DNA from 4 places in the Halobacillus amylolyticus genome. Region 3 is predicted to be linked to each of the others. Evidence: riboswitches for the same ligand, from Rfam matches in the RefSeq annotation. Region 3 holds a riboswitch; each other region holds the start of a gene.
What was found. A riboswitch is a leader RNA that binds a small molecule or an ion and turns the genes downstream of it on or off. The one in region 3 is predicted to bind thiamine pyrophosphate.
Positions count from the first base shown of each region.

Region 1: it holds a riboswitch for thiamine pyrophosphate, as region 3 does, so the genes downstream of both, MUO15_RS09950 (3-oxoacyl-ACP reductase) here and thiW (energy coupling factor transporter S component ThiW) in region 3, are expected to answer to the same signal.
Region 2: it holds a riboswitch for thiamine pyrophosphate, as region 3 does, so the genes downstream of both, MUO15_RS12520 (thiazole synthase) here and thiW (energy coupling factor transporter S component ThiW) in region 3, are expected to answer to the same signal.
Region 4: it holds a riboswitch for thiamine pyrophosphate, as region 3 does, so the genes downstream of both, MUO15_RS15780 (Ykof family thiamine-binding protein) here and thiW (energy coupling factor transporter S component ThiW) in region 3, are expected to answer to the same signal.

Region 1 is NZ_CP095075.1:1,918,311-1,922,525, reverse strand. Features, by position in the region: gene MUO15_RS09955 (S8 family peptidase) at 215-1,669, shown strand; TPP riboswitch at 2,119-2,224, shown strand; gene MUO15_RS09950 (3-oxoacyl-ACP reductase) at 2,361-3,122, shown strand; gene MUO15_RS09945 (bifunctional metallophosphatase/5'-nucleotidase) at 3,308-4,215, opposite strand, start outside.
Region 2 is NZ_CP095075.1:2,430,976-2,435,190, reverse strand. Features, by position in the region: gene MUO15_RS12540 (EamA family transporter) at 1-30, shown strand, start outside; gene MUO15_RS12535 (cell wall hydrolase) at 189-767, shown strand; gene MUO15_RS12530 (RDD family protein) at 819-1,229, opposite strand; gene MUO15_RS12525 (SDR family NAD(P)-dependent oxidoreductase) at 1,441-2,151, shown strand; TPP riboswitch at 2,224-2,327, shown strand; gene MUO15_RS12520 (thiazole synthase) at 2,416-3,213, shown strand; gene thiH (2-iminoacetate synthase ThiH) at 3,200-4,215, shown strand, end outside.
Region 3 is NZ_CP095075.1:2,930,334-2,934,548, forward strand. Features, by position in the region: gene MUO15_RS15085 (pyridoxal-phosphate dependent enzyme) at 1-270, shown strand, start outside; gene MUO15_RS15090 (PucR family transcriptional regulator) at 289-1,974, shown strand; TPP riboswitch at 2,031-2,142, shown strand; gene thiW (energy coupling factor transporter S component ThiW) at 2,266-2,760, shown strand; TPP riboswitch at 2,766-2,869, shown strand; gene tenA (thiaminase II) at 2,910-3,599, shown strand; gene thiD (bifunctional hydroxymethylpyrimidine kinase/phosphomethylpyrimidine kinase) at 3,596-4,215, shown strand, end outside.
Region 4 is NZ_CP095075.1:3,069,102-3,073,316, forward strand. Features, by position in the region: gene MUO15_RS15765 (NADP-dependent oxidoreductase) at 1-247, opposite strand, end outside; gene MUO15_RS15770 (GNAT family N-acetyltransferase) at 346-1,092, shown strand; gene MUO15_RS15775 (DUF4037 domain-containing protein) at 1,367-2,140, shown strand; TPP riboswitch at 2,198-2,301, shown strand; gene MUO15_RS15780 (Ykof family thiamine-binding protein) at 2,393-2,995, shown strand; gene MUO15_RS15785 (ECF transporter S component) at 2,997-3,581, shown strand; gene MUO15_RS15790 (ABC transporter ATP-binding protein) at 3,578-4,215, shown strand, end outside.

The sequences.
Region 1 (4,215 bases), 1.0 Mb from region 3:
AGTTTTCAAGCTCGTTTTTTTATATGTATTCCCTATCCGATACCCGTTCGTTTAAATTGGAATAAATTTTGGTCCTTTACATTAACCATAAACTAGCAAATGCTAGTTCCAAAGGTGTTTTTTAAACCGTGTATACTGAAAATTTTAAATTTTGTGTTAGTATAGTGCGGAAAAGGATTTTAGAAGATTAATAAAAAGGAGGAGACTCACAAACATGAAGAAAAGAGCAAGTATTGTTTTATCATTGGCTGCAATCTTGACCTTACTTGTTTCACTTTTTCCAAGTGGATTAGGTGTGAATGCTGAAACAGGTGTAAACGTTTCTATCGATCCCCACCTAAATAAAGCATTAGAAACGGAGACAGGGCCGTTTGAAGTGGTGGTCACTTTTGAAGGTGAAGGAGCCCCAACTACTCAAAATGTTGCTTTACTCGAAAAGATTGGATTGACGGAAGGGGTTACCATGAAGGCCCTTCCAGTTGCCGGTGTCTTAGCAACAGAAAGTCAGATTGATAAATTAGCACAAGCAGAAGGAGTTCGTTCTCTCTACTTGAACAGAAAGCTGTCTTACTTTAACGAGAAGGCCACAGAACTTACAGGAGTTGATCAGGTTCGTACGGATGATCAAATGACAAAAAGGAACGAAGGTCTTCCTGTTACCGGAGAAGGGGGTTCCGTTCTTGTTCATGATAGCGGGGTTGACGGCACACATGCAGACTTGGAATATGGTTCCCATCTGGTTGAAAACGTACTTAGCTCCATTAACTTACATGCCTATAGCGATATTGGCCCTGTGACGTATCAAGAGGGCGTTGTGAACACGGATACAAATTCCGGGCATGGGACACATGTTGCTGGTACTGTGGGTGGAACAGGACAAATGTCTAACGGAAAATACGAAGGTGTTGCCCCGGGTGCTGATTTAGTCGGCTATGGTTCCGGCGGTGCTCTCTTTATTCTTGATGCTATTGGCGGATTTGACTACGCTTTAACCCATCAGGCGGAATTTGACATTCGCGTTATTACAAATTCTTGGGGTTCATCAGGTGAATTCGATCCGAATGGTCCAGTCAATGTTGCTAGTAAAGCGGCGTATGAACGGGGAATGGTTGTGACATTTGCCGCCGGTAATGCTGGTCCTGGGGCAGATACGATGAATCCGTATTCTCTCGCGCCTTGGGTAATTTCTGTGGCAGCAGGTACCTTTGAAAATGAGCTTGCTGATTTTTCTTCCCGCGGTGTGAAAGGTGAAAGCGGCACGTTTACTATCGAAGGTGAAACCTATACGTATTTCAACCGGCCTGACCTAACAGCTCCAGGTTTAAACATCGTGTCAACCAGAACTCTGTCACCGGTAGGAGTACTTAATACGACTACCGACGTAGAAAATATACCCACTGCTTTTCTGCCGTATTATACTACGTTAAGTGGAACATCCATGGCTACGCCACACGTTGCAGGTATAGTCATGTTGATGCTTGAAGCCAATCCGACGCTGTCCCCTGACGAAGTATTTGAAATCTTGACAGAAACTACTACGAACATGCCAGGATATGAAGCGTGGGAAGTCGGCACTGGCTATGTGAATGCTTACGCGGCCGTAGATAGTGCGTTTGCATTGACAGACAGTAAGGCTCAGAAGGGTCCAAAACATAAGTCTCTAAGATAATATACCAACCGTCTCGAGACAAGCCCGAGACGGTTTTATTTTTGTAGCCGGCATGGGTCGAAGCTATAGGATTCAAGTCCCGAGCGATGAAGGTCGTTCGGTTAGCTAAAGACAAGGTTTCCAGCTTAGTAGGAAGCTGGAAACAAAATACCGCCGTGAGGGATACGGAGGTTGGTTACCTTTTTCCTTCCCAAGCAATGAGTACTTTTCCAAATTCCTTTTCAAGGTTTTCTAATTTTTCTCGTTCAGTCTCTGAAAGAGTTGCTAACTTGTAGTCATTTTTCATATAAAAACCTCCTATCTTCTTACTTAGAGTATTCGTTAAAAGGTGAAAAATATCCCATTTACATCTATTTCAAGAATCCACCCTGACAAATGGACATCCAATTTTAAATGTTACAAGACAAGGCTAACTTTGTGTGTTAAACTCTAGAAAATAATATAAGAATAATATTCACTAGGGGAGCCATTTGGCTGAGAAAGGAAATGACATTTCTTTGACCCTCTGAACCTGATTTGGTTAATACCAGCGAAGGGAAGTGATGATGTTAGCGTTAATCATGTTGATTAATTGGTATAACAGGATCACTTTTATGTGGTGCTGTTTTTTATTTGTTTCATTTCAGGAAGTATTTCCACACTTGAGAAATTGATGGGGGATTTTTTGAATACTGAGAGGAGAAATATAACAGTGGAAATTAAAGATCAAATTGTATTGATAACTGGGGCAAGCAGGGGATTGGGAGCAGAAATTGCCAAAGCTTTCGGACGTGAGGGAGCAAGGGTTATTGTTAACTATAATCAAAGTGAAAAGAAAGCGCAGGAAGTCGTTGAAAGTATTGGTGACCGTGCTTTGGCGGTTCAGGCAGATATTCTCGACAAAGAACAAGTTCAAGCAATGTTTGATCAAGCTGAAATGCATTTTGGCCAAGCCGTTACAACAGTCATCAACAATGCCCTGGTTAATTTTAAGTTTGATGCCGCTAACCGGAATACAGCAGAAACCGTAACTTGGGAAGAGTACCAAATGCAATTAGAAGGGAGTGTAAAAGCAGCATTACACACAATACAAGCAGCTTATGAAGGAATGTGCGCCCTGAAATTTGGAAGAATCATTAACATCGGTACCAACCTATTTCAAAACCCTGTTGTTCCTTATCATGACTATAATACAAGCAAAGCGGCATTACTCGGTTTTACTAGAAACATGGCTCGTGACGTGGGAGCTCATGGTATTACGGTGAATATGGTTTCGGGCGGGTTATTGCAAAAAACGGATGCAAGTGCATCGACTCCTGATGAAGTGTTCGAGATGATTAGTGAAAATACGCCGTTAAAACAAGTGACAACCCCTGAGGAACTAGCTGATGCAACCTTATTTTTTGCATCACCATGGAGTCGTGCAGTTACGGGGCAAAACTTAGTCGTTGATGGTGGATTGGTTATGGATTAATTTCTTAAAACTACGGTGCGATGTCTGTAGCCAAGCTATTAAAGCGTTTGGAACTAGTGACGAGTTGGTCAATTTATAACGCCCTAACTAAAGTTATGGTATGAAAAACAGAAGATGATTATTAGATTATGATCGTAAAAAAAGCCAGCAGAATCCCCACATTCTGCTGGCTTAACTATTTCGTATTACTCTTGAATTAAACGACCATCAAACGCTTCAGCTGGAACAATCGTCTCCCCACTCGCTTGCATCTCTCGCAAGTAATCAGCAAACAATTCACGCTGAAAGTCAGGATGCGATGCCCATTCCACTTCACCAAAGGTCGTATAACCATCACCTTCACCTGTAGAAAGGAAGTTGTTCGTCACAACCGTAAACGTCTGATCAGAAAATTCACCATTCGTATAAACAGGTGTGCCATCAGTCAACTTAATGGAAGTCACGCGCTCTCCATCAGACTGTGAAGGATCATAGACAACATTCATTCCTGAAAACTGAATCTTCATAAAGTTCCAATCATCGGGAGCTGGCCCTTCTAAGATTTCCTTAAGCTGCTGCCCAGTCATTTCTGCTGTTACGTTATAGTTGTCAAAAGGAAGCACTTCAAATACTTCACCGTACGTAATCTCACCTGCATTAATATCTGTGCGGATACCGCCACTGTTTTGGAAGGCAATGTCTGCATTTGCACGTTCACGCATTGCATCAGTAATCATATTTCCAAGCTGGCTGACACCAAGGTCGCCGTACTTGCGTTCACGAGTCAGCGGCCCTTCTGTAGTGGAAACGACCTCGCTCTTTACTTCTTCTACTTGTTGCTTATAGTAGTCTACAATCTCGCGAACGCTTTCATCTTCACCAGCTAGGTGCTCATATGTTTCTAGCATGTCGATTTCAGAATCATAGATTTCCTCTGATTCAGGATCGACAAACAACTGAATGTGGCCAATCGCGTTTGTATAACGGTCAGCTTCTACAACCGGAATCCCATTCACATGCCTAGCTACTCGTTCGTGGGAGTGACCACCGACAAGGGCATCCAGTCCGCCTTCAGATGAGTTTGCCAGTTGTGCCAGTTCACCCATAATTTTAT
Region 2 (4,215 bases), 500 kb from region 3:
CAGCGAGGCATAAAAAAGGCTGAAAGATAAGGGTTTCAGCTTCAGGTGATGAGTGAAAGGATGAATGAGCAGGCTGGTCGGTCTAACAATTTACCCACCTACATGGAAACAATGGAAATAATTAATAGTGATAACCTGTAAATACATGTGTTACCTTGTAAAAAGATTAAACATCAAGGAGGTAAATCATGATAGTAAAACGAATGATGATTGTGTCTGTCGCAATCGCCTGTTCATTGACGTTTACAAGCCAAGTTTTCGCACACAGCAGCACTCATACCGTTCAAAAAGGTGAGTCTTTATATAAAATTGCCAATCATTACGGAATTCCTGTTCAGCAGCTTAAAGAAATGAACAACATGGAGAGGAATGAAATTTATCCAGACGAGCAGTTGGAACTGCCTGTTCTGCCTAGTGAATCTGAAGAAGATCTGCTTGCTAGATTAGTAGAAGCAGAAGCTAAAGGAGAAAGCTATGCTGGTAAAGTTGCGGTCGCTACGGTTGTTTTAAACAGGGTGTCTAGTGATAAGTATCCTGATTCTATATATGGTGTGATTTATGATGGGTACCAGTTCTCTCCTGTAATGAATGGTACAATTAATCAGCCTGCAAGTGAAGAATCTAAACGTGCTGTTGAAGAGGCATTGGATTATCAGGGATATGATCGTGAGTCACTGTTTTTCTATAATCCTGATAAAGCGACTAGTGAGTTTTTGAGTGATCAAGAAGTAACAACAGTTATCGGCGATCATGTTTTTCTAAGATAGTTTTATAGAAAGCGAGCACATTGATGTGCTCGCTTTTTTTGTTACCTTATTTTATACTTCGCCTGGTTTTGCCTCTGTAACATAAGTTCCAGCTATAAAGTCATGAATAGAGCGGTTGTCTTCCCTGATTCCGACCATAAAGGCACTGACAATGAGGCCAATTCCTAATGTTAAGGCATACACGAGTCCGCCTACGATCAAACGCATGAACATCGTTCCGACTCCGACGTTATTCCCATTAACCTTTATAATACGTATTCCCATAATTCTTTTACCGACAATATACCCCTTCCATAAAACTGGAAGGAACAAAGAGTAGGGGAGGGTAATCCAGTTAGAATAAGGGCTGTCGAACTCCCATCCAAATAAAAGCATTCCTAATAGGGAAATTGGGAGCATCACAATAATAGAATCTAAAATACCTGCTACGAGACGTTTCCAAAAACCTACTGAACGATACATAAAATCTTCCTTTCTAGTCACATAAGACTATTGTACGTAGCCATGTTAATGTATGCAATGGTTTCAGTTATAAATAGAAAGGTTATGGAAAGACATAGATAAAAAGGAGGTCAAATCGAATGAGTAGTATTTTTTCAAATGAAGCTCTTAAGGACAGACATATCCTAATTACCGGAGCTACCGGGGCATCGGTTATGAAACGACAAAAGCTGTGGTGCGATCAGGAGCCAACGTAACGATAACGGGACGAAGGGAGGAAAAGCTGAACAACCTTAAAAAGGAATGTGAAAAGTTGAATGACTCTGTAGAAGTATATGTTCACACCGCCGAACTTAATGACGAGGAAAGCCGGAGATATTTGGTGGATGAGGCAATCCAGACAAATGGAGCTATTACTGGACTTGTCAACTCAGCCGGGGTGGTCGGGGGAGGCACACTCGACAATCTAACGGAAGACGAGCTTCGTAACGTAATGGAGCTGAACTATTTTTCTACAGTGTTACTGACACAGCTTGCTTATGAGAAGATGAAGCCTCAGAGCGAGGGGGCAATCGTAAATCTATCCTCTTTATCAGGCTTGCGCGGGACGCATGCGAACATCGCCTATAGTGCTTCGAAATTTGCGGTGACTGGGTTTACTCAGTCGCTTGCAATTGAGGCGATTGAGCACAATATTCGGGTTAATGCAGTTTGCCCTGGCTATGTGGATACAGAAATGGGGCGGGAGTCGATTCGCTCCAAAGGCGAACGGAACAATCGTAGTTTTGAAGAGCAATTGAAGGTTGCAGAAGAAGGGATTCCTTCGGGGCGGATTTCTACTGCTGAAGAAGTAGCGAATACGATTGTGTTTTTATTATCTGAGACAGCTGGGAATATCATTGGAGAGTCTATGAAGATTTCTGGGGGAAGTGTGATGAGGTGAACAAGAAAAAACTGGTTCACAAACTGGAAGAGTTTTGCTATCCTTAAGAAAAGGTTTTCAATAATTGAACAAGAAAAGAGCTAGGGGTGCCATGCATGTGGCTGAGAGGAAAACATTTCCGACCCTTTGAACCTGACTTGGTTAGAACCAGCGTAGGGAAGCTTTCGAGGCTGAATGTAAACGTGTATTGCATAAGGTAAATCGAAGCTCACCCATAACGCGGGTGAGCTTTTTTTAATGGAAACTTAACGAGGGGGAGATGTTATGAGAGATCCGTTAGTCATCGCGGGGATAGAGCTTGAAAGTCGTTTGTTTACAGGAACAGGGAAATTTGCTGACCATAGTGTAATGCGGGATGCGATTGAACAGTCTCATTCACAGGTTGTTACGGTTGCGATTAGGCGGGTGGATCTAGATGGGTCTGGCAAGCATATCGTTAATGATATTCCAAAGCAGGCAACGTTAATGCCGAATACCTCAGGGGCGAGGACGGCTGAAGAAGCGGTGCGGATTGCACGACTTGGAAAGGCTAGCGGAATGGGAAACTGGGTCAAGATTGAGGTCATTTCCGATCAAAAATACCTTCTTCCCGATAATGAGGAGACGATTAAAGCCACGAAAATCTTGGTAGACGAAGGATTTGTTGTCCTGGCTTATATGAGTCCTGACTTAATGGCAGCGAAACGCATGGAAGAGGCCGGGGCTGCAGCGATCATGCCGCTGGGATCTCCAATTGGTTCGAACCGGGGTATTCGGATGAAGGAAATGATCCGGATTATGATTGATGAAATCGATGTTCCCATTGTCGTAGATGCAGGGATTGGCAAACCTTCTGAGGCAGCGGAAGCGATGGAAATGGGCTCGGATGCTGTCCTTGTGAATACAGCGATTGCAACAGCGAAGGACCCTGTGGCTATGGCGAAGGCTTTTGATATGGCGGTTAGAGCAGGGAGAATGGCTTACATTTCAGGACCCGGGCAATCGTCTTTTCAGGCAAAAGCCTCCTCACCGCTAACGGGATTTTTAACTTCAACAGGAGGGGTTAATAATGAGTTTCTATAACGTGTATGAAAAGTTGAAAGATCAGCCGTTTAGTTCATTATTTGATGAGGTGACGGCAAGGGATGTCGAGAAAGTTTTACAAAAAGATTCTCTAACTGATCAGGATTATTTCACTCTATTGTCGCCCGCTGCAGAAGGTTACATAGAAGAAATGGCTCAGAAGGCACACCAGCTCACAGTGCAGCACTTTGGCTATACCATGCAGCTATTTCAGCCGCTTTATGTCTCCGATTACTGTGTTAACACATGTAAGTATTGCAGCTTTAGTGTAGAGAACGTTTTTCCTAGAAGGCGTTTAACAATGGAAGAAGTGGAGGAAGAAGCTCAGGCGATATCCACGAAAGGAATTGAACAAATTATCATCCTTTCGGGGGAATCCCGTGTGCATTCATCTGTTGATTACTTAACAAAAATCATGAAGGTTCTCAGAAAGTATTTTTCATCAGTAGGACTCGAGGTTCAGCCGATGGACCTCGAGGATTATGAAGCCTTGGTGGCGAGCGGAATTGATACGCTGACGGTTTTTCAGGAAACATACGACGAAAAAATTTATCGTGATCTTCATACGAAGGGACCGAAGCGGTTTTACAAGTATCGCTTGGATACACCTGAGCGAGGGTGTCAGGCTGGGATGAGATCTGTTACGATCGGAGCTTTGCTTGGTCTTGAAGATTGGCGCAAAGAAAGTTATCTCACTGGTTTACACGGAAGTTACCTCCAAGACAAATACTTAGATGCGGAAATTGGCGTTTCGTTTCCGAGAATACAGCCGAATGCAGGAAGTTTTCAACCTGAAATTCATGTAACGGATCAAAATATGGTTCAAGCTATGCTCGCCCTTAGGTTATTCCTCCCACGGGCAGGAATTATATTGTCAACTCGTGAAACTCCTCAATTACGTGATCAACTGATCCCGCTTGGAGTGACGAAAATGTCTGCCGCTTCCTCAACTGAAGTAGGCGGCTATGCCCAACTGGAAAATACACAAAGCCAATTTGAAAT
Region 3 (4,215 bases):
TTATTAGGTGGGATTGGACCGAATAACGAGCACACCTTTTCATTAACACAGCAGTATATGGATGAAAGTCTTCTTCTCTCTGAAAAGGCAATATCAGAAGGGGTATTGTTTATGATTGAGCATCATAAAATGGTGATAGAAGGTGCAGCAGGTGCAGGGGTTGGGCAGCTGCTTCTAAAAAAGAAGGGGAAAGAGCGTACAATTGTGGTGATTGTCAGTGGTAATAATGTAGACCATGAAACGGTGCGTGAGTTGCTTGAAACTAGATAAGCTTGCGGGGTGTGATGGATGGGAATAACTGTGAAGGATGTCTTGCAATTACCTGTAATGAAGTCGGCAAAAGTCCATGTTGGGCAAGAGAGTGTAGAAACCAATTATGTAGAATGGATTTCAGTCATTGAAACACCTGTAGAGAATTTTGTTCGAAAAAACGAGTTTGTGCTCAGTACAGGGGTTGGTTGCGGGGATGACCCTAATTGTTTAGAAACTTATGTCAAGGATGTTATGCAATCAGGGGCATCTGCCCTTGCTTTTGCTACAGGACGGCACATTTTCAAAATTCCTGATCGCATCCAGCAGCTTGCCTTCGACGAGAACTTTATCATCATCGAAATTCCATGGGACGTCCGCTTCGGAGATATTTTGCAGGATGTATTAATTGAAATTAGCAAAGAGAAAGAAGTCGAACAAAGGCATGCCGAAGGAATCAGACAAGAGTTAATAAATTGTGTACTAAATGGAAAAGGCTTGCAAGAAATCATGACCATTCTTTATCAACATTCAAGGATTCCTGTCGCGATCAGTGACCACAATAAAATTGTGCGTGCTAATTATGACTTTGACCAGAAAATGATCGATGTCTTGAACGGCGTGACTGAAGGGGATTACGAACTGATTCCGGCAGAGGATACTCCATTTCGTGATCACCCTCTCTATCATTACATTGAAGAATATAAGATTGGTGTGCAATACTGCTATCAACTTACTATTCTGTCTAATCATAAAAAGCAAGGCTACCTTCTATTTCAACCAAAAGGTGATGAAGAACTAACATGGCCTGTCCTAAACATTCTAGAGCATGCGCTAACCGCTTGTGCTCTATATTTTGTAAAAGAAGATGCCATTGAAATGACAGAAATCCGGCTTAGAGATCATTTCCTATTAGACCTAGCCAAGAATGATATCAACTTAGATAAACAAATGCTGTCAAAAGCCCAATTGTTAGGCTATGACTTAACCCTTCCATACATTTGCCTTGTCGGTTCCATCCGCTTCAAGAAAAAGGTAGATAACCTTATCGGGTCAACAGATCACAAAGTACAGTCCTCATCAATGCACAGCCGCAATTATTATATTCAAAAAGAGGTCACCCACGCCGGTGAGGTTCTGAAACGGCGAACGATGGCAACATTTGAGGACGGAGAAGTGATCGTCTACTTGGAAGCAGATAGCCATCCGTATGTCGAGACAAGTAATCAATTTCTCGATCTCATTGAACGGAGATTAAACGAATTACTTGCTGGAATAAATATTTCCTGGGGAATATCTTTTCATAAAAGAGGAATTCTTTCTTTCCACCAAAGCTACGATGAAGCTGTAACTGCTTTAAATATTGGAAAACAACAGCACGAGGAAGGAAACCGCACCTTTTTTAGTGATACCCGAATGAACAGGCTTCTTATGGCTCTTTCCCATGAAAAAGAAATTGAGAGCATTGTGAAAGATACACTGCAGCCTTTAATTGAATATGATCAGAAGCGGCAGACCGATCTCATTCAGACGTTTATTGTTTATAACAAATATAACAGTAATGTGAGTCAAACAGCGAGGGCCTTGACTTTGCATCGTCAGTCCTTACTTCATAGATTACGTAACATTGAGCAATTAACGGGATTATCACTGTTAAATGCCGACGACTTGTTTTTGCTTGAGCTTAGTGTTAGGTTATGGATGTTGAAAAAAGTGGAAGAGTGAACAGTGACAAACGAAAAATGCTTTGTTATGATGAAATCAACCAAGTGAATAGTTAGTAAAACTACTAGGGGGGCCCGAGTGTGGGCTGAGAGGAAAGCAAGTAAGCTTTCCGACTCTTATGAACCTGATCTGGTTAACACCAGCGGAGGGAAGTAGTCAGACGAAATGTCTTATGACTTTATCCATTCGAAGCCAGGTCCACTCTAGGATCTGGCTTTTTTAGTGTTCAATCGCTTCCCTCAATGTGTGTGAAGGTTTCTTGATCTACATTTAAAGAAAGGAGGAAACGACGTGAATCGTACTCGACTATTAACGACGATGGCGATATTTGTGGCAATTGGAACGCTTGGGTCCCAGTTGCTTTGGTTTCCGGCCGGTATTGCTAAAGCTTACCCTGTTCAGCATGCCGTCAATGTGATGGCAGCCATCACGCTTGGGCCGATCCCAGCGGTCGGAATCGCTTTTACGATCGGCTTGCTACGAAATCTGCTAGGACTCGGTACATTGCTTGCGTTTCCAGGAGGCATGATTGGAGCCCTGCTCGCGGGTTACTTTTACAAATGGTCTAAAAAACCCTGGATGGCAGCGTCAGGCGAAATGATTGGTTCTGGCATGATTGGTGCGCTGTTCTCTGTCCCCTATGCAAATGTTCTAATGGGCAGTTCGGCGGGAGCCTTAGCCTTTTTACCATCATTTCTTATAAGCAGTACAACCGGTGCTTTACTTGGCTTGTTTGTCGTATCTAGATTGCGTCAATCGAACGCTATCCCACAACCAAATCTATGACTTTCGGAAACTACTAGGGGCGCGAGTGCGCTGAGATAAGGATTCTTCCTTAGTCCCTTGGAACCTGATCTGGGTAATACCAGCGAAAGGGAAGTAGCCTCACAAAACCTCTTAGTAGCTTCTTTTTTAAAATTAAGGAGGCAAAATTTATGACATTTACCGAAATAGTTAGAAAAGAAAATAATGAGTTATTTGAAGCAATTTTTAACCACCCCTTTGTTGAGGGAATCGGGAAAGGTGAGGTTCCAGAACAAGCCTTAGCCCACTACATTAAAGCCGATTATGAATACTTAAACGCTTTTATGCACGTGTATGGTGTCGCGATTTCGAAGTCAACCGAACGCCGCGACATGGGTTATTTTAGTGAACAAGTCGGTTTTGTATTAAATAGCGAAACACACCCACACCACAACTTTTGCGATGTGATTGGGGCAGGTTATGACGAACTACAAGGCTATCCATTGCCGCCGACAGCTGATCACTACGTCAAACACATGATGTATCATGCGCAAATGGGCGGCCTCGGCGAAATTCTGGCCGCTTTGCTTCCATGTCCATGGACGTACGTTGAAATTGGCAACCACTTGATGAAAAAGTATCAGCCGACACCGAATCACACGTTCTATCCTTGGATAGAGTTCTACGCGAATGAGGATTTTGATACGCTATCAATGGCCATGTGTGAACGTCTTGATGAGCTCGCCGAAGAAGCGTCAGAGGTTGAGCTGCGTCGTATGAAAGATGCCTTTCGAAAGAGTTGCCAACTTGAATTGAATTTCTGGGAAATGGCGTACACTTGTGAAGAATGGCCGACAGGGGAGGCGGTGAGTTCGAAATGAAGCAAGCAGCCTGTGCGTTAACAATTGCTGGCACCGACCCGAGTGGTGGTGCCGGTATTCAAGCTGACTTAAAGACGTTTCAAGAATTACAAAGCTACGGGATGAGTGTAATCACTTCCATCGTTGCTCAAAATACTACGGGGGTGAAGAGTGTTCATCATCTTCCCATTGAGATGCTGAAAGATCAGCTTGAGGCGATTTCTTCTGACATGCCTGTCCATGCTTTCAAAACAGGGATGATCTCAAACGTCAGTATGATGAAGGCGGTTGCCGAGTGGGTTCCGCAGGTGTCAGCACCTTACGTGATGGACCCTGTCATGGTTGCCCAAAGCGGTGATCCTCTGATTGAAGAGGAGTCCCGCGTATGGCTCCGTGAGAATTTACTGCCGCTAACTTCGCTTGTGACACCGAATATCCCTGAGGCAGAGGATATTTTAGGGGAATCGATGGAGAGCAGTGAGGATATGAAAGAAGCAGCACAGCAAATGGTTACGAGATTTGGTGCTGGTGCTGCCTTAGTAAAAGGTGGTCATATGAAGGGAGAAGCGGTCGACTTTTTATATGACGGATCTGAGATTCATACCTTTACAAGTGAACGAATTGATACAAAAAATAC
Region 4 (4,215 bases), 140 kb from region 3:
TTACTTGAGCAACAACTCCTCCCGAGATAGCTTCGTTTAATTGAAAAGGGGCGACGTATGACTTCGCATCATTCATGCGTCCCCTCATATAAGGATCAACCGATACATATAACAACTCGACTAACAATTCGCCTTCTTGAGGCTGCAGCGATTCAGCCTCAATGATACTTAGATGCTCATGAGTCGGGACAGTTTTTGGCCTTTTAATTAATTGAATTTCTCGATTCAAACTCCTCACTCCTTCCATTATTTACATTTCCTATTGTATCGCATCTATGGATCCAGATGAAAAAGAAACGGCTGGACGTTAGAATATAAAATGAGTACATGGCAAGGAGGGCAATTATGGAAGAATGTGATTTTGATAAGGCCAAGCTTTATGAAAAAGTGAAATTTGTGGAGGGGGAGAACTTTACTACAGTTGAAGAAACGAAGCATTTATCACAAGAGGAGTTTCTTCAACTGATAGAGTATTTAGGTAAAGATGAACGTTTGAAAAAAGCAGGAACCCTTTCCATTCTAGTTCAATCACCCCATCATATTGATAAAATAGATAGAGAACTAATCGATGCCGGATTTATGCTGCATGATGTGACTGTTACTGTGAAAAGGGATCTATCAAATCTGAGCCTGGCGGAAACAGGGGCTTATAGATTTGTTACCATGAAACCGGGGATGGAGGACACATTCAAAGATATATGGTCTCAAGCTATAACAGGCTCGTTGAATGCGCAGTCAAATTTGACGATGGATGACCGACTAAAAAGTGTAGAAAAAGAGCTTGGCCCTAATTTTAGGCGTACATGTCTAATTGCATATGAAGGAGAACAGCCCATTGGTGTAGTCATGCCCCATATTGAACCTGGTACGATAGCAGAGGGTAGATTATTTTACTTTGGGCTTATCCCTGAAGCACGTGGAAAAGGGAAGAGTAAGACATTGCACCGCCAAGCATTAACTATATTGCGTCAAGAGTTTGAAGCGACCTATTATATCGGTTCTACCAGCTATCAAAACACCCCGATGTTAAAGGTGTTTGCCCACAATGGTTGTGTGGAGATCGATCGGAGTAAAGTGTTTAGTAGGTCTTAGTAAAAAACCCCCTGAAATGGTAATAAGTCTTATTTGCAAAATTATCAAACAATTTATCGCTTCATTCTCTGATTTTTGGTAAAGTTAAGGAAATCATTTTTTTACTTATGGAAAAGATATTGAAAGGTGAAACAGATTGGCATGTGTAGGATCAACAGTTATTAGGGAGTAGTTAGTTCACATGTATGAAAGGGCTTTCTGACTAATCAATCGTGTTGTCTCTTATTCCATTTATCAAAAGTCAGTTTAAAGAACAGGCGGTGGTTGATAGACTATGGATTTAAAAACATTAGCAACAAAAGTGGCAAACGTATATGAACAAAATTCTAAAGTAGAAGCTGTTTATATCGCAGGATCTGTTGCGAGAGGCTGGGAGGATTATTATTCCGATGTAGAACTAAATGTGTTGTGGTCCGAGGGGCCGACAGATCAAGATCGTCTTTCTGTTATTGAACAGGTGGATGGGCAACTGATGGATTTCTACGCTTATGAAGATGAAGAATGGTCAGAAACATTTCAAGTGAATGATGTTAAATTTGAAATAAGCGGTTTTTTAACGGAGACCATTCGGAAGGTCGTCCAACGTGTAACGAAAGAGTTTGATATCGATCTAGATAGTCAATGCCTGATCGCTTCGATTCATTATGGAGAAACTGTGTCAGGTACAGAGCTAATGGATGGGTTGAAGGCCAAAGTTCAAGTGTATCCTGATCAATTGGGTCATGCGATGATTGATGCTCACTCTGTTCTTGGAAACAGATGGAAAAACCGTCAAGCTTTAATTGAGCGGGAAGACTGGCTGATGCTCTACACCGTTATGACTTCTGTCCAGCATAACATGATGGGGGTATTATTTGGACTCAACTGCATGTATGTCAATCATCCGGCATTCAAATGGCAGCGGCAAACGTTAAACCTAATGAATATTAAGCCGGAAAATATTATTGAGCGACTGGAAAGTGTATTTTTATCCAGTCCAAAACAAGGACTAGATGAGCTTGAGAGTATTGTGCAGGAAATGGACGAACTCGTTAAGGAAAAAGAATAAGCTTTACAAAACAGAAACCTTCCATTACGATGAAATTGTACAAAACTGCATATAGTTAACGAACACTAGGGGAGCTGCGGACGCGGCTGAGAGGAAATGGATTCCGACCCTTATAACCCGAACTAGATAATACTAGCGTGGGGAAGTGGAGTCGATCGTAGAATAGCAATGGTATACACATATACTTACGTTCGTAACTGCATTCCCTCGGGGATGCAGTTTTTTTGTATTTAATAAAAGGAGGAAGAAATCATGAGTCAAGGTTGTGGATCAACAAATCGTATTACAGGAAGTTCATTTTCAATTTATCCGATGACCGATCTTTTTGTCGAGATTATTAAGTCATCACTTAACGAGGTCGACACTTCTAAGGTATGGATAAAGACAGACGACGTGACAACAACGGTTAGAGGACAAATGACACATGTGTTTGATGTAACCAGAGCAATGTTTTTACAGGCGGCAAAAATGGGAGAACATGTTGTTTTCCAATCAACCTATTCAATTGGCTGTCCCGGAGATTCAGCAGGGGATGTCTATATGGCAGAGGATGGCGTCCCGTTGAACGGATCGCAAAGTAAGCGGATCGGTCAGGATGTTGCAGCTAAGTTTTCACTTTACCCAATGGGTGGCGGGGACTACATGGATGTAATTTATAGTCAAATTGAAGAGATGAAGAAGCAAGGAGTCGAGGTGAACGAAGCCCATTACTCTACACGTTTAGATGGGGATGGAAATAAGGTTTTTAACGGCCTTGAGCAGGTGTTTGAGCAAACAGAGAAGCAAGGGTCCGCACATACGGTTATGACGGTTACAATGTCTGCAAACAGTCCGTCAACAAAAGGAGGAGAGTAGATTGAGCCTTAAAAATTGGAAGTTAAAAGAAATTGTTGTCATGTCAGTGCTTTCCGTTGTATTTGCAGTTGTTTATTTAGCTTTTCTACCAGTTGGAAAGCTGCTAGCCGGTCTATTTGGGCCAATTGGCTATGACCTAATCTTCGGAATTTGGTTTATCGTCTCTATCATAGCTGCCTATATTATACGAAAAAAGGGAGCGGCCTTTTTATCGGAAACCATTGCGGCAACAGTTGAAATGCTGCTTGGAAATGCCATGGGACCGATCTTAATTTTAACAGGTATCATCCAGGGTCTAGGAGCAGAAGCAGCTTTTTCGATAACAAAGTATAAAACGTATAACCTGCCTGTATTAATGTTAGCTGGTGCGGGAGCGGCTCTATTCAGTTTCGTCTGGGGATACTTTCGCTCAGGGTACGCCGCCTTTGGGACTGGTTACGTGATCAGTATGCTCGTTGTCCGCATAATTAGTGGTGCCCTCATCTCTGGCTTGTTAGGGAAGACTATAAGTGACGCACTGGCAAAAACGGGCGTGCTGACAGGCTTTGCATTAGGAAAAGAACAACGAAGGAAGAAGGCCGCATGAAATTAATAGAAGTGAATCAACTGCATATTCGATTTGAGGACGAAGAGAACGATGTCTTGTCAAATGTGAGTTTCTCAATGGATAAAGGGGAAAGACTTCTTTTGTTAGGGCCGAGCGGATGTGGGAAAAGTACGTTGACATATGGGCTGAGTGGCATTCATCCTCGTGAGTTGGACGGGACAATGACAGGTGATATTCAGTTTAGAGGACATCCTGTAAAAAACTATTCCCCAGGGGAAATGAGTCAGCATGCCGGTGTTGTTTTTCAAGATCCAGACAGTCAATTTTGTATGATAACGGTCGAGGATGAAGTGGCGTTCGGCCTAGAAAATATGGGTACACCTGTTGAAAAAATATCTGGTCTGATTGATCAAGCTTTGCTTCTAGTTGGTTTAGAAGGTGTAAAGCTGAGGGCGATAAGCACGTTATCTGGTGGGCAGAAGCAAAAACTTGCTTTGGCCTGTGTGCTTGCCATGGAGCCCGAGCTGTTAATTCTTGATGAACCAACCGCTAATCTTGATCCGAAAGCTACCCGTGATTTTATTGAAACGATCGAAAAGCTCCAAAAGGATAAGGGGTTTGCGCTGATCGTTATCGAACATCAACTGGATGGCTGGGTTTCTTTTATCGAACG